2 regions of the Calidithermus timidus DSM 17022 genome follow, and region 2 is predicted to be linked to the other one. Evidence: riboswitches for the same ligand, from Rfam matches in the RefSeq annotation. Region 2 holds a riboswitch; the other holds the start of a gene.
What was found. Region 2 has a riboswitch for thiamine pyrophosphate ahead of B047_RS0109480 (thiamine ABC transporter substrate-binding protein). Riboswitches for the same ligand answer to the same signal wherever they lie in the genome.
Positions count from the first base shown of each region.

Region 1: another riboswitch for thiamine pyrophosphate. It lies ahead of thiE (thiamine phosphate synthase); the one in region 2 lies ahead of B047_RS0109480 (thiamine ABC transporter substrate-binding protein).

Region 1 covers NZ_KB890700.1:47,127-54,664, forward strand. Annotated here, with positions in the region: gene B047_RS0113205 (PspA/IM30 family protein) at 1-81, opposite strand, end outside; gene thiD (bifunctional hydroxymethylpyrimidine kinase/phosphomethylpyrimidine kinase) at 158-934, opposite strand; gene thiC (phosphomethylpyrimidine synthase ThiC) at 931-2,238, opposite strand; gene B047_RS0113220 (NAD(P)/FAD-dependent oxidoreductase) at 2,235-3,164, opposite strand; gene B047_RS0113225 (thiazole synthase) at 3,161-3,949, opposite strand; gene thiS (sulfur carrier protein ThiS) at 3,952-4,158, opposite strand; gene thiE (thiamine phosphate synthase) at 4,145-4,771, opposite strand; TPP riboswitch at 4,831-4,937, opposite strand; gene B047_RS0113240 (carboxypeptidase-like regulatory domain-containing protein) at 5,057-5,815, shown strand; gene B047_RS0113245 (DUF6812 domain-containing protein) at 5,824-6,393, opposite strand; gene B047_RS0113250 (ABC transporter permease) at 6,410-7,538, opposite strand, start outside.
Region 2 covers NZ_KB890697.1:75,644-83,181, forward strand. Annotated here, with positions in the region: gene B047_RS0109455 (glycoside hydrolase family 13 protein) at 1-563, shown strand, start outside; gene B047_RS0109460 (UbiX family flavin prenyltransferase) at 630-1,220, shown strand; gene B047_RS0109465 (undecaprenyl-diphosphate phosphatase) at 1,267-2,046, opposite strand; gene ispD (2-C-methyl-D-erythritol 4-phosphate cytidylyltransferase) at 2,111-2,752, shown strand; gene ispE (4-(cytidine 5'-diphospho)-2-C-methyl-D-erythritol kinase) at 2,740-3,576, shown strand; TPP riboswitch at 3,617-3,715, shown strand; gene B047_RS0109480 (thiamine ABC transporter substrate-binding protein) at 3,763-4,806, shown strand; gene B047_RS0109485 (ABC transporter permease) at 4,811-6,358, shown strand; gene fba (class II fructose-1,6-bisphosphate aldolase) at 6,379-7,296, opposite strand.

The sequences.
Region 1 (7,538 bases), on a different contig from region 2:
TTTCTCGGGGTCCTCAGCCCGTTTGAGCAGGTCGTTGATGTTGGCCCGGATCAGCCGGCTCAGGCGATCGAGAATACCCATTGCATTGCCTCCTTAGCCTCAGTCTAGCGCACACGCTGAAGAGGCTACAACCAGCGTGAAGCGCGAGGCCTCGAGCTCAGGCAAAGTGGTTGAGGGGGCCATGCCCCTGACCCAAGGGGGGCGCGCTCCTAAGGGCGCGGGTGAGGTAGGCCTTGGCCTCGGCCACCGCCTCGGCCAGGGGTTTGCCCAAGGCCAAGAGGGCGGTGATGGCGGCGGAAAGGGTGCAGCCCGTGCCGTGGGTGTTGCGGGTGGCGACCCTGGGGGCGCTAAAGGCCCGCACCCCTTCCCGGGTGGCGAGGAGGTCCACCGCCTCCTCCCCCTCCAGGTGCCCCCCCTTGAGGAGCACGGCCCTAGGTCCTAGCGCCAAAAGGGCCAAAGCTGCCTCCTCCGCTTCCTCAAGGGTGCGGATGGGGCGGCCCAGGAGGGCCTCGGCCTCGAGGCGGTTCGGGGTGATGAGGTCGGTCAAGGGGAAAAGCCTCTCCTTTAGAGCCGCCACCGCCTCGGGGGCCAGGAGGGGGTCCCCGCCCTTGGCCACCATCACCGGATCCACCACCAAGGGGGCGATCCCGTGGCGCCTTATCCCTGCGGCCACCGCCTCTACGATCTCGGCGCTGCCCAGGGCCCCGGTTTTGGCCGCGTGAACGGGTAGGTCCTCGGCCACGCTCCGAATCTGCTGGTAGACCAGGCTCGGGGGAAGGAGGTGGAGGCGCTCTACCCCCAGGGTGTTCTGGGCGGTCACCAGGGTGAGGGCGCTCGTACCGTAGAGCCCGAAGCGGAAGAAGACCTTGAGGTCCGCCTGCACCCCTGCCCCGCCCCCAGAGTCCGAACCGGCGATGGTCAGGGCCACCCTCATGCCACCGGCAGCTCCAGACGCTCCTTGCCCCTGAGCACCGCCTCCACCAGGTTCATGGGGCAAAAGGGGCCGCACATGCTGCAGGCCTTGGTGCGGGAGCCCCGCTCCTCCTTAAGCCGCCGCGCCTCCTCGGGGAAAAGACAGAGGGCAAACTGGGCTTCCCAGTCCAGGCGGTAGCGGGCCTCGGACATGCGCCGGTTCCGCTGTAGGGCTTGGGGATTCCCCCGGGCCACATCCGCGGCGTGGGCCGCGATCTTGAAGGCGATGACCCCCTCCTTCACGTACCCGGCGGTGGGCAGGCCCAGGTGCTCCGCGGGGGTCAGGTAGCAGAGCATGTCCGCCCCCATCCAACCCGCCAAGGCCCCGCCGATGGCCCCGGCGATGTGGTCAAAACCGGCGGCGGTGTCCACGGGCAGCATGCCCAGGATGTAGAAGGGCGCATAGCCCGTGAGCTTCTTCTGGATCTGGACGTTGGTGGCCACCTCGTTCAGGGGAATGTGCCCCGGACCCTCCACCATGGCCTGGACCCCGGCCCGCCTGGCCCTTTCCACCAGCTCGCCGATGGTGAGGAGCTCGGCGATCTGGGCCCGGTCGGTGCTATCGGCCAACGAACCCGGCCGCAGGCCATCCCCCAGGGAAAGGGTCATGTCGTAGGTGCGGGCGATGTCCAGAAGGTCGTCAAAACGGGCATAGAGGGGGTTTTCCTCCCCCCGGTGGAGCATCCAGGCGGCCATAAGCCCCCCGCCCCGGCTCACGATGCCCGTGGTGCGGGGGCTATGCCGGTACACCTCCAGGTTCTTCAGGGTCACTCCCACGTGGACGGTGATGTAGTCCACCCCCTCCTTCCCGTGCTCCTCTATGACCTGGAAAAGCTCGCCTGCCGACAGGTCAAAGAAGTTCTTGCGCCTGGCCGCCCTAAACTCCGCCTCGTAGATGGGCACGGTGCCCAAGGGAACACTGGCCACCTCGAGGATGCGCCGCCGAATCTCCTTCAGATCCCCCCCGGTGGAGAGGTCCATGAGGGTGTCCGCCCCATAGCGGATGGCTACCCTGGCCTTCTCCACCTCGGCCTCCAGGTCCACGTAATCGTAGGAGGTGCCCAGGTTGGCGTTCACCTTGACGCCCAAACCCTCCCCGATGCCCTTGAAGTCGGTGAGGGTGCGGTGGTTGGGGTTCCGGGGAATCACGATCCTCCCCCGGGCCACCCCTTCCCGCACGAACTCGGGGGAAACCCCCTCTCGCTCTGCCACGTAGGCCATTTCCTCGGTGACGATGCCCTTCCTCGCCGCCTCCAGCTGCGTCATCCCTCCACCCCCATGAGCTGCAAAAGCCGCTTCGCCGTCCAGGGCGCGAGGAGGACGCCGTTCCTACCGTGGCCCGTGGCCGCGTAGACGCCCTCCCCCACCTCCCCCACAAAAACCTCCCCCAGGGGCCGGTAGCCGAAGACCACCCCCCGGAAGCGGGACCCTCCCAAAGCGGGGAACCGCTCGTGGGCGTAATCCGCAAGCCACCTCAGCCCAAAGAGGTCCACACCCTCTTGCCACTCCTCCCTCCCCGTGGCCCCCAGGTAAACCCCACCCTCCCGGGGCAGGAGGTAGCCTTCCCCGGCGAAAAGGGGGGCGGGTGGGGAGGGGCCTTCCAGGAGAAGGGCCTCCCCCTTGAGGGGGCGCACCCCGAGACCGAACCGCTCCCCCCAGGCCCCCACGGCCAGGAGGATGCGCCGGGCCCGTACCTCCCCCTCGGCGAGGAGGACCTTTCCCTCCCCAACCCCCGTGGCCTCGGCCTTCAGGTAAGGAACCCCCATGCCCCTCAGGACCCCAAGGAGGGCCTCCCTTAGGGCCTTAGGGTGCACGTACCCTCCAGGAAAGGCCCTGGCCCCCAGGCCCCCCCGCACCGGGTAGGGTAGGGGGGCCTCGGCCTCCCAGGCCTCCTTCTCCCCCGGGGTTAGCGCGGCCACGTAGGTGCCGGAAAAACCCGCCTCCACGGGGAAGCCCTTTTCCCCCAACTCGGCCACGAGGTCTCGGTAATGGGTAAGGGCCAAGAGGCCCGCCTGTAAGAGCTCCCCTGAAAGCCCCTCGGGGTAGGGGGCCAGCATGCCGGCGCTGGCCAGGGTGGCGGCCCCGGGCTTTTCCGCATCCAGGAGGAGGACCTCGAGGCCCCGCTTGGCCAGCTCATAGGCCGTAAGGGCCCCGATGATCCCCGCCCCCACCACGGCCACCTCGGCCCTCACCCCTCCCTCCCCAAGGGAACGCCGGTCGTGGGACTGGATGGGCTTGCCCCTTCCCTCGGCCGCATGGGCCCCGCCAGAAAGGCCTTCCTTCCCGCCTCCACCGCCAGCCTAAAGGCCTCGGCCATGGCCGGGGGATCCTCCGCCTCGGCGATGGCGGTGTTGACCAGCACGGCATCCAACCCCAGCTCCATGACCTCCGCCGCGTGGGAAGGGAGGCCCAGTCCCGCATCCACCACCACCGGGGGCAAAGCCGTCCTTTCCCGAGCGAAAAGCTCTAGAAGGGCCCGGGTCCGCACCCCCCAGCCCGAACCGATGGGGGCGGCCAGGGGCATCACCGTGGCCGTGCCCAAAGCGGCCAGGCGCCGGGCCAGGACCAGGTCGGGGGCCATGTAGGGTAAGACGACAAAACCTTCCTGCAACAGGATCTCCGCCGCCTTTAGGGTCTCCAGGGGGTCGGGGAGGAGGTAGGTGGGGTCAGGGATCACCTCCAGCTTCACCCAGTCGCTCCCTGTGATGGCCCGCCCCAGCCGGGCCAGGCGCAAAGCCTCGACGGCCGTGCGGGCTCCGGCGGTGTTGGGGAGCACCCGGTAGCGCTGCCAGTCCAGCGCCTCCAGCAGGCCCTGGTGCCCCGCCGCCCCCACCTCGACGCGCCGGATCGAGACGGTCACCACCTCGGCCCCGGCGGCCTCGAGCGCCTCCTGCATCAGCGCGAAGTCGCGGTACTTGCCCGTGCCCACGAACAGGCGGCCCCTCAGGCGCTGACCTGCGATCACCAGCTCACTCACGGCTAGCCCCCCTGCATCATGGCCACGACCTCCACCACGTCCCCCGCCGCCAGGGGGCGGTTGGGCCAGCGGCCTTTGACCCAGATTTCGTCGTTGAGCATCACGGCGACCGCCTCGAGGCTTATTCCCCGCTGGCCGCACACGGCCTCGACGACCTCGCTCAGGCTCTTTCCCTCGGCCTCCACGGCCTTGCCGTTAATCCAGACCATCCAGCCACCTCCGCATGCGCGCGGCGACCTGCTGGGGATGAGGGGCGTCCAGGATGGCCCGCACCACCGCTACCCGTCGGGCTCCAGCCTCCAGCACCTTGGGTAGGGTGTGCTCGTCGATGCCCCCGATGGCAAACCAGGGCACCCGAAGGTTTTGCGCCGCCCACCGCACGTACGCCAGGCCCGTGGCAGGCCGCCCGGGTTTGGTGGGGGTTTCCCAAACCGGCCCCACCGAAAGATAGCCCTCACTCCCCTCGAGCGCGGCCTGCTCCCGCAGGGCCTGCTCAGCTGCGTGGGTGCTGCGACCAATCCAGCCCGCGAAGAAGCGCCGAGCCTGGGCCACGCTCAGGTCCCCCTGTCCCAGGTGCACCCCCTCGGCTTCCAGTACGGTGGCGAGGTCGGGGCGGTCGTTGATCACCAGCGGCACCCGGTAACGCCCGCACAGCTCCCGCAGCTTTTCACCGAGCTCGAGGATAGCCTGGGCCTCGAGGTCCTTGGCCCGCAGCTGCAGCAGTTCGACCCCGCCGTCCAGGGCGGCCTCGAGGCGGCCCAGCAACTCCGCCTCCGGCTGGCCGGGTCGGGGGCTCGCGACCAGATACAGCTTTCCTAACAAAAAACCACCTCCTGGACCGGCGAAGGGCCAGGAGGAATGGGGTATATGTTGGGTTGGAAAGATTTCTCCATGGGCTTCCCTCCGCCGGTACTAACCGGATCAGGTTCCAAGGGTTACAGGGGTCACCCTGTTCTCAGCCCCCGCGGGGGCACCCCTAGCCGATCAGATCAACGTTATCAGGCCGTCAACACCCCCGTCAAGGATGGCAACCCTGTAACCAGCAAGAGTTTCACCCGAGCTGCTGTGTGTTATAAGTAAACCAGCGGCCATTCGAGGAGGTTGCGCATGGAAATGGTCTTTTGGTTCGGTGGAATTCTCGGAGCGCTCCTGTTCCTCGTCAGCCTGCTCACGCTCTCGCGCAATCCCAGGGTGGGGGCGGTGCTCCTGTTGATCGGGCTGGCCCTGGGTTCGCTGCTGATCCCCTCGCTGGGCCTGTGGCGTCAAGGCCAGGCCTATTTGATCGTGGGCCTGGCGGGGGTGGGTCTTTTCCTGCTGGCGCTGTTTCTGCCCTCGAGGGTGCGGGGAAAAATGACCACCATGTTCGTGGGTCTGGTGCTGGCTTTGTTTTTGTTTCCCGCTCTCAACGTCGCCCAGCCCTGGAACACCAACCCGGTGGCCTTGCTCGAGAACCCCCCCGCCACCGCGACAGAACCCCAGACCCCGCCCCCCACGCAGCCCACTCTCACCGAGCCGCCCGCGCCAGCCCCTCAAACCCCTGCCCAAACCCCGCAGACCTCACCGCCCACCGACGAAACCTCCGCCCCTGAGCCCACGATGCCGCAAGAGCGGGTGGGGGTGGTCAGCAGCGACGCGCTGTGCCCCTGCTTGCTCAAGGTGGTCACGGGGATTGAGGGTGCCCAGGTCGAGCTGAGCCGCGCTGGCCTCGCGGTCGACACCCGGAGCGGGGCGGAGGTGGTGTTTCAGGGGCTCGAGGCCGGCGAATACACCCTTCGCATCGAGGCCGCCGGGTACCAGCCCTTCGAGTTCCAACTTCAGCTGCGCAACAACCGCGAGCTGACCGTTTACCTGCTCAAGCGCCAGTAGCCGGCCACTCAGCCAAACAGGGTAAGCCGCGTATCCTGACCGGAAGGGGCGGGGGCTTCGATCACCCCCGCCGTCTGGTGTAGGTTGACCGTCACGAACTCGAAGGTCTCGTAGGGCTCGAGCTCCACGACGGGTTTTTGTGGCTGCAAAAGGTATAGGCCCGCCGCGTAGAGCGTCTGGAAGGGCTTGGTGGAGGAAAGATAGTCCGAAAGCCGCACTCCCTTAGGGATCTCCAGATCTCCGGCCAGCAAGTACGAGCCATACAGCAGGGCCAGCCGTTTTTTCTCCAGCATGGCCCTGGAGGTGCGCAGCGTGGCCGGTCGGCCCCCCACCAGCCAACGCAGCTGTGTTTTCTGCAGGGCCACGAAGGCACTGCTGGCCTTGAGTTCACCGGCCTCGGGAGGGTGCTTATGGCCCGCTTGATACAGCAGGGCGCCGGTTACCGGAAGGTACGCCTTGCCCTCGGCGTTCAGAAGGTCCGCCGTGCCGCTGCCGGGGATCAGGTAGATCTGCCCGTAGATGCGGTGTTCGGCGGTATGCACGCGGGCTTCGAAAGCTTCTCGCGGCTGTCGGTACACGGCTTAACTGTAACAGCTACAAGCGGCTTCTGGGGTCGAGCGCGTCCCGCAGGCCGTCGCCCAGGTAGTTGAACGCCAGCACCGTGAGGAAGATCATGAAACCCGGTGCCAGGGCCAGCCAGGGGGCGCTGAAGATGTACTCCTGGGCGTTGGTGAGCATGTTGCCCCAGGTGGCGACGGGGGGCTGGATGCCGAAGCCCAAGAAGGAGAGCGCAGCCTCGACCAGGATGGCATTGCCCACCTCGAGGGTGGCTTGCACGATGATGGGGGCGATGGCGTTGGGTACCAGGTGGCGGAACATCACCCGAGCCTCGGAAGCCCCCAGGGCCTGAGCCGCGGCGGCGAACTCCTGCTCGCGCAGGGAGAGGACGGCCCCGCGCACCAGCCGGGCGATGGTGATCCAGCCGAAGATCACCAGGATGCTGATGATGATGAACACGCTGGCCGCGCTGCCGAAGAGGGCCTCGGCCCAACGGCCCACCGCCACCCCAGGGTCGCGCAGCAGCGCCGAGAGCACCAGCAGCAGCGGCAGGGTAGGGATGGTCAGCATGAAGTCGATCAGGCGGCTGATGACGATGTCTAGGTCCAACTGCAACCGGCCCCACAAGCCCCAGACCGCGGCCAGGGCCACCAGGGCCCACACCAGTAGGAGGGCCAGGCTCGAGAGGGCGTTGCCCGGAGTCCAGCTTCCCCCCAGCACGGCCCGCACCGCGTCGGAGGCCAGCATCCAGCTCAGACGGGCCACGAAGTAGAGGAAAGCGTAGAAAAGCACCCAGGAGATCACCCGCCACAAGGCGAAGAGGGGAGGGTGCCAACCCTGAGGGGCCAGGGGGCCTACGTAAAAGCGCAGGGGGCGGCCCGAGAAATAGCCGGCCAGCGTGCCCAAGATGGTCCCCAAAATCACCGCCGAAATGGCCACGGTGAAGCCCACCAGCAGCGAGATGCGCGAGCCGTAGATGATGCGTGAGAGCACGTCGCGGCCTAGGTCGTCGGTGCCCAGCCAGTGCTCGCGGCTGGGGCCTTGAAAGTAAAAGGAAGCCAGATCGCCTCCGGTGGGTTGGGCGGTGGGGTCGTAGGGGGCCAGCAGGGGGGCTAGGAGGGCCATCAGCACCAGAAGGAGCACCACCACCAGGGCGCCCATGGCC
Region 2 (7,538 bases):
AGCTAAGCACCCAGGAGACGTGGGCAACTTTGTGGGAGCACTACACTGCGCTGCCGCTGCAAGTGCGCCAGTGCATGTACACCCTACTGGGCTCGCACGATATCCCCCGGCCCCTGTGGCGGCTGCGGGGAAACGTGGAGAAGTTCAAACTGGCCCTGGGGCTGTTGCTGAGCTTCCCCGGCGCTCCGGGCATCTACTACGGCGACGAGATCGGCCTCGAGCAAGCCAACGACTACGACGACTTCGTGGGCGACCCCATGTGCCGGGGCACCTTTCCCTGGGACGAGCGCAGGTGGAACCGGGAGGTGCGCAGCTGGGTCAAGCAGCTCATCGCCTTACGCAAAGCGGTCCCTGCCCTCCGGCGTGGTGGGCTGCAGCCGCTCGCGGTCAGCGACACGCTGCTCTCCTTCCGGCGCCTCTACGCGGGCGAGGAGGTGCGGGTGTACGTAGCGCTCGAGCCCACCGTGCTCGAAGTGCCCGAAGCCACCGACCTGCTCACGGGCCAGGAAGTTTCGGGGCGGCTGGAGGTGCAGGGGCTGGGTCTCTTCCGGCTGAAGCAGTAAAGAGCGTTTCGCCTTCTCCGGCATTCGGCGCTACCCCTTGCCGCGCGCTTCTGATAGAGTCGGGGCGTGAGCAAGACGCCCAGGCGGGTGGTGGTGGGGCTCTCCGGGGCCTCGGGGATGGCGTATGGCATAGACCTGCTCCAGACCCTGCGACGCATCGAGGGCCTCGAGGTTCACCTGGTCATGACCCAAGGAGCCAAGCGGGTGCTGATCGAGGAGATAGGCAAGAACCCCGAGGAGGTGGAACTGCTGGCCGACGTGGTGCACCGCTCGCAGGATATCGGGGCTTCCATCGCCTCGGGCTCCTTCCGCACCCTGGGCATGGTGGTCGTGCCCTGCAGCGCCACTTCGCTTTCCAAGATCGCCTATGGCATCGCCGATAACCTGCTCACCCGCGCCGCTTACGTCCACCTCAAGGAACGCCGTCCACTGATCTTAGTGCCGCGCGAGGCTCCGCTGCCCATACCGACGCTCGAGGCCCTGCTCAAGGCCGCCCAGGCCGGAGCCACCATCCTGCCCGCGGCCCCCGGTTTCTACACCAGGCCCCGGTCCATCGAGGACCTGCTGGCTTTCATGACCCAGCGCGTGCTGGACTTGCTGGGCCTGGAATACCCCAGGGCTGTGCGCTGGAAGGAGCCCGAAGTGGTCGAGGAATAAAAGTCCCTACATTCGGCGTTCGGCTATGGGCTATCAGCTATCGACCTCATCGCAGAAAAAACGCCGCGTAGACCAGCCCCAGCGCGATGCGGTAGATGGCAAAGGGCACGAAGGTGTTGCGGCTGACGAAGCCCAGCAGCCAGCGCACGGTAAGCAGGGCGGTGATGAAGGCCGCTAAGAAGCCGATGGCCATGACTCCAAAGCCCTCCCTGGGGAAGGTGCTGGCGCTTTGCAGCAGGTCGTAGCCGGAGGCGGCGAGCATGGTGGGCACGGCCAGGATGAAGGAGAACTCGGCGGCAGCCCGGCGCGAGAGGCCGCTGAGCATTCCACCTACGATGGTGGCTCCACTGCGCGAGGTGCCGGGGAAGAGGGCGGCGAGACCCTGGAACACGCCGATGAGGGCGGCCTGGGCCAGGGGCATCTGGTTGATGTCGTCGTACTTCTTGTGGCCCTGGAGCCAGCGGTCGACGAAGAGCAAAGCCACCCCCACCCCGATCAGGGCACACACCACGACCAGGTCGTTGCCCAGGACGCGCTCCTTGATGAAGTGATACAAGCCGAAGCCGATGACCCCCGTGGGGACGAAGGCAAAGGCGATGCGCTTCCAGACCTCGAGGTCGCGCAGGAAGCGCGGAAGGTAGAGCGCCAACACCGCCAGGATGGCCCCGAGCTGGATCACGATCAAAAAACTTTTGGCGAAGTTGTCGCTCTCGATGGGGATGCCCAGCAGGTGCGCGGCCAGGGTGAGGTGACCGGTGGAGGAGATGGGCAGGAATTCGGTGAGGCCCTCGAGCACGCCCAGCAGGATGGCTTCCCAAAACGTCACGCCCAAGAGCCTAACACAAAGCCTCTATGAGAATGTCTAGCTTTTTCTGGTAGCCTTTGGGCTGATGTCGCTCTCGGTACTCCTTCCCGCCGCCGGTTCGGGCGAACGCCTGGGGCGCGGCCCCAAGGCTTTCCTCGAGGTCGGAGGCAAGACCTTGCTCGAGCACGCGCTCTCGGCCTTCGCCTGGGCCGAGGAAATCCTGGTAGCCCTACCCCCCGGCCACCCCCAGCCCCCGCGCTCCGGCGTGCGCTTCGTGGCTGGAGGCCCAACCCGCCAACAAAGCGTGTGGAACATGCTGCGCGAAGCCACAGGCGACGTGGTGCTGGTGCACGACGTGGCCCGGCCCTTCGTGGTGCGGGAGGCCGTCGAGCGGCTGCTGAAGGCGGTGGGCCAAACGGGGGCCGCTACGTTGGCGATCCCGGTACCCGACACCTTGGTGGAGGAACGCTCCAGCTCCTACGGCGCGGTGATCCCGCGCGAGCGCTACCGGCTGGTGCAGACCCCGCAGGGCTTTCGACGCGAGTTGCTGCTCGAGGCCCACCGCGAGGCCATTCGCCTGGGGCAAGATTACAGTGACGACGCACAGGCCGTGCTGGCCCTGGGCCATCCGGTGGCGCTGGTCGAGGGCGACCGCCGGATGTTCAAGCTGACCTACCCCGAAGACCTCGAGCTCGCCGCAGGGCTGGCCCGCACGTGGAACTGCTAGCGCCTGCTAAGGTCAACCTGGGCCTTTCCGTCGTGGGGAGGCTCGAGAGTGGCTATCACGAGTTGCACACCCTCTTCGCCGCGCTGGACCTGGGAGACCGGCTCAGCGTCGAGGCACGCCCGAGAGGGATCGGGCTCGAGGTCATCGGTGCCGACCTCCCCACCGGAGCGGACAACCTGGCCTATCGGGCGGCGCAGGCCTACCTCGAGGCCGCCGGGTGGCCCGGTGGGGTGTGGGTGCGGCTGGAGAAAAAGCTCCCGCTGGCCGCCGGGCTGGGCGGGGGCTCCTCCGACGCGGCGACGGTGTTGCTGGCCCTCTCCAGGCTCTACCCTGCCCCCCTCGACCTTCCCAGCATCGCCCGGAAGCTGGGGGCCGACGTGCCCTTCTTCCTGCTGGGCGGCATGGCCGAAGGGCGGGGCGCGGGGGAGCGCCTACGGCCGGTGGAGGTCGTGGAGGCCCACTTGGTGCTGGTCAATCCGGGCATCGCGGTTTCGGCGGCGGCGGCCTACGGGGCCCTCCGGCCCGAGGAGTGGGGGAGCGAGCTCAACATCGGCGGCATCCTCGAGGCCCTCCGCTTGGGCCGCGATCCGCCCTACTGGAACAGCCTTGAGGCTCCCGTCTTCCGCCTCGAGCCCGCCATCGCCGAGCTCAAGCTCCACCTGAAGTCCGTAGGGCTGCGCGGGGTGCTGATGTCGGGCTCGGGCTCGAGCGTCTTTGGCCTGGCCCACGATGCCGACGAGGCCCTTTTCTTTGCCCGAGAGCTTCAAGAGCGCTTTCCCCGCTTCTGGGTGCGCGCGGCGCGGACGGTGGGAAGCCAATTGTAGAAGCCCCCTCGCCGGGGACCGGAGGCGGGGTGTATATTCATGGGGTCATCGGGGGTGCTTGGCTCAGAGCCAGGCTGAGAGATACCCTTGGAACCTGACCCGGTTAGGACCGGCGTAGGGAGCGTGACGGGAACAGAGCAAGGCCAACGTGCCTTCGGCCCCCTCCGGTGACAAGGGGGATTTTTTATGTTCAAAAAGCTTCTTCTGGCGACGCTGACCCTGCTGGGGTTGGCCCAGGCGCAGCAGCTCACCATCCTGAGCCACGAGAGCTTCAACCTCGACAAGAAGCTGGTGGCCGAGTTCGAGCAGAAAAACGGCATCAAGCTCCGCTTCCTCAAGGCAGGCGACGCCGGGGAGATGTTAAACAAAGCCATCCTGAGCAAGGCGGCCCCTGTGGCCGACGTGATCTACGGCTTCGACAACTCCCAGCTCTCGCTGGCCCTCGAGGCCGACATCCTCCAGCCTTACGCCTCCCCCGTCCTCCCGGCGCTGCGCCCTGAGTTTGTGCTCGACCGGAGCTACCGCGCCCTGCCGGTGGACTACGGTTACGTGGCGCTCAACTACGACAAGGCCTACTTCAAGGACAAGCCCCTACCCCAAAGCTTCGCCGAGCTGGCCAAGCCCGAGTTCGCCAAGCTGCTGGTAGTGACCAACCCGGCCACCTCCTCGCCGGGGCTGGCCTTCCTGCTGGCTACGGTCAAGACCTTCGGCGAGGACGGCTACCTCGACTTCTGGGCCAGCCTGCGCGACGGTGGGGTGCGCGTCGAGAAGGGCTGGAGCGAGGCCTACTATACCGCTTTTTCCAAGTCCGGCGGCGACCGCCCGCTGGTGGTGAGCTATGCGACCAGCCCCGCCGCCGAGCTGTTCTATTCGGAGAAAAAGCTCGACGAACCCCCCACGGGCAACCTGCTCCTGCCGGGCAGTTCCTTCCTGCAGGTGGAGTTCGTGGGCATCCTCAAGGGCACCAAGCAGCCCGCTGCCGCCCGTAAGTTCGTGGACTGGCTGCTCTCCAGGCCCGTGCAGGAGAGCATCCCCACCGAGATGTGGATCTACCCCACCCGCAAGGACGCCAAGCTGCCCGAGGTGTTCAAGTGGGCCGAGGTGCCCAAAGCCCCGGCCACCCTCGAGCCCCGGAGCATCGCCCAAAACCGCGAGCGCTGGGTGAGCGAGTGGACCAAAGTGGTGCTACAGGGACAATCGCCCGAGGCGGTGAAGAAGGGACGAAAATAGCTGCATGCGCCTGAGCCCTCTGCTGGCCCTGCCCGTGCTGCTCTTCTTGGCGCTGGCGCTGGGCTATCCGCTGGCGCGGGTGCTGCTGCTGGGTCTGGGGGAGGGTCTGGGGGAAACCCTGCGGAACCCATACTACTGGGGACGGCTGGGGTGGAGCCTGGAGTACGGGATGGCCTCGAGCCTCCTCACCACCCTGCTGGCCCTGCCCCTGGCCTACGCCTTCCGCTACCGCTTTCCAGGACGGGAGGCCCTGCTCTCGCTCTCGACGGTACCCTTCGTACTGCCCACCATCGTGGTGGCCCTGGGCTTCCTGGCCCTGGCAGGTCCCCGGGGCCTGCTGGGGCTCAACTTGCAGGGAACACCCTGGATTTTGCTGTGGGCTGCGGTGTTTTACAACCTGGGCCTGGTGCTGCGCCTGCTGGTGGTGCTGTTGCCCGGCCTCGAGACCCCCCTGGCCGCCGCCCGCACCCTGGGCGCATCGCCCTGGCGGGCCTACCTGCGGGTGGGTATTCCCCTGCTGGCTCCGGGATTGCTGGCCGGGGGTGGCCTGACCTTCCTCTACACTTTCAGCAGCTTCGGGCTGCCGCTGGTGTTGGGGGGACAGCGCTATGCGACGCTCGAGGTGGAGATTTACAACCTACTCAGCTACCGCCTGGCCTTCCCCGAGGCCACCGCGCTGGCCCTGGCCCAGCTCACCGTGAGCGCGGGGGTCACGCTGCTGTACCTGTGGGCCCAGGCCCGGCTGGCCTTGTCATTGCAACCTGAGGCAGGCCCCCGGCCCCTCCCGCGCCCCAAAGCCTGGGCGCTTGCGCTGGCCCTGTGGCTGGGGTTTGCCCTGCTCTACGCCCCCTTGCTGGCCCTGCTGCTCAAGGCGCTGCAAAGCCCCTCGGCCTTCACTACCGTCTGGAACAGCGACGATTTCACCCCGGCAGGCGAGGCTTTGTGGAACACCCTGCGCTTCGCCGGGCTGACCCTGCTGCTGGCCCTTCCCATCGGTTTTCTCTACGCCTACGCGGTCTGGCGCGGTGAAGGGCCGCACCCGCGCCGCTTGGGGCCTCGCTGGCTCGACCTGACCGGGATGCTTCCCCTGCTGGTCTCCCCGGTGTTGGTGGGGCTGGGCTATCTGCTGACTTACCCGCAATTGAGCGGCTCGCTGCTGCTGCTGATCGCGGCCTATGCGCTGCTGAGCTACCCGCTGTTGAGCCGTGCGCTGCTCCCGGCGCTGCGGGCCATGCCGAAGAGCGCACTCGAGGCCGCCCGCACCCTGGGTGCCAGCCCCTGGCGCCGTCTGTGGCGCGTGGAATGGCCCCTGCTCCAGCCCACCCTGCGCTCAGGAGCAGCCCTGACCCTGGCCGCCGTGATCGGGGAGTTCGGGGCCACGCTCATCCTGCGCCGTCCGGAGTGGACTACCCTCTCCCTCGCCATCTACGAGCGCCTGGGACGGCCCGGAGCCACCCCCTTCGCCGAGGCGCTGGCCTTGTCGGTCGTGCTGGGGCTGCTGGCAGGCGGGGTGTTCTACCTGCTCGACCGAGGACGGGGCACGGTGGGCTAGGGCGGGTACAGGGCCCGGCCCTACGCCTTCCCCGCCGAACCGAAGAGCTCCATACGGGCTTTGACGATCTTTTTCATCTCCTCGCGGGCTGGGCCCAGGATCTTGCGCGGGTCGAACTCCTTGGCGCTGCCGCCCAGCACCTCGCGCATGACCGCTACGAAGCCCAGGCGCAGGTCGGTGTCGGTGTTGATCTTGGCGATGCCGGCCTGGATGCCCTTCTGGATGTCCTCGGGGTGGATACCGGCGGCCTCGCCGATCTCGCCCCCGGCGGCGCGGAAGCGCTCGACGAGTTCCTGGGGCACACTGCTGGCCCCGTGCATCACCAACGGGTTGGGAACAGCGGCGGCGATGGCCTTGATGCGCTCATGGTCGATGAAGGGACGACCCTTGCCTTTGTAGGCCCCGTGCGAGGTGCCGATGGCCACAGCCAAATAGTCGGCACCGGTGGCGTCCATGAACATCTTGGCCTCCTCGGGGTTGGTCAGGAAGGCATCTTCGGCGCTCACCACCACGTGCTCCTCCACCCCGCCCAGGCGGCCAATCTCGGCCTCCACGCTCACGCCCAGGGCGTGGGCGGCCTCCACCACGCGCTTGGTCTCGCGGATGTTGGTCTCGGTGTCCTCGTGAGACTTGTCGATCATCACGCTGGTGAAGCCCATTTGGATGGCCTTGAGGCAGGACTCGTAGGAGGAGCCGTGGTCGAGGTGGATGCACACCGGCACCCGCGCGTCGCGGCCGAGCTCGCGGGCCATGGTCACCAGGGCCTTGCCGCCGTACTTCATGGCCCCTTCGGAAAGGGCCAGCAGCACCGGGCTCCTGGCCTCCTCGGCGGCCTCGAGCACTGCCTGCACGAACTCCATGTTGTTGACGTTGAAAGCCCCCACCCCATAGCCCTCTTTGCGGGCCTTGCTGAGAATTTCCATTCCGGTTACGAGCATCGTATCCTCCGGGGGACAGTCTAATACCAGATTCGGTTAGTTTGTCACCGAATGGTGACGAACTAACCCGACCGAAGGGAGTGCTCTGGGATTCAAAAAGATAGCCTCTGGGTTTTGGTTTTGAAGAGTATCTTTTTGAATCCGGTATAACGTACACCCGCCGGGCGCGGGTCGTACACCTTACGCAAAACGCCCATACCCCCGGCGCCGGGGGAAGGGCTCCCCACGCTACGAACCCTCAG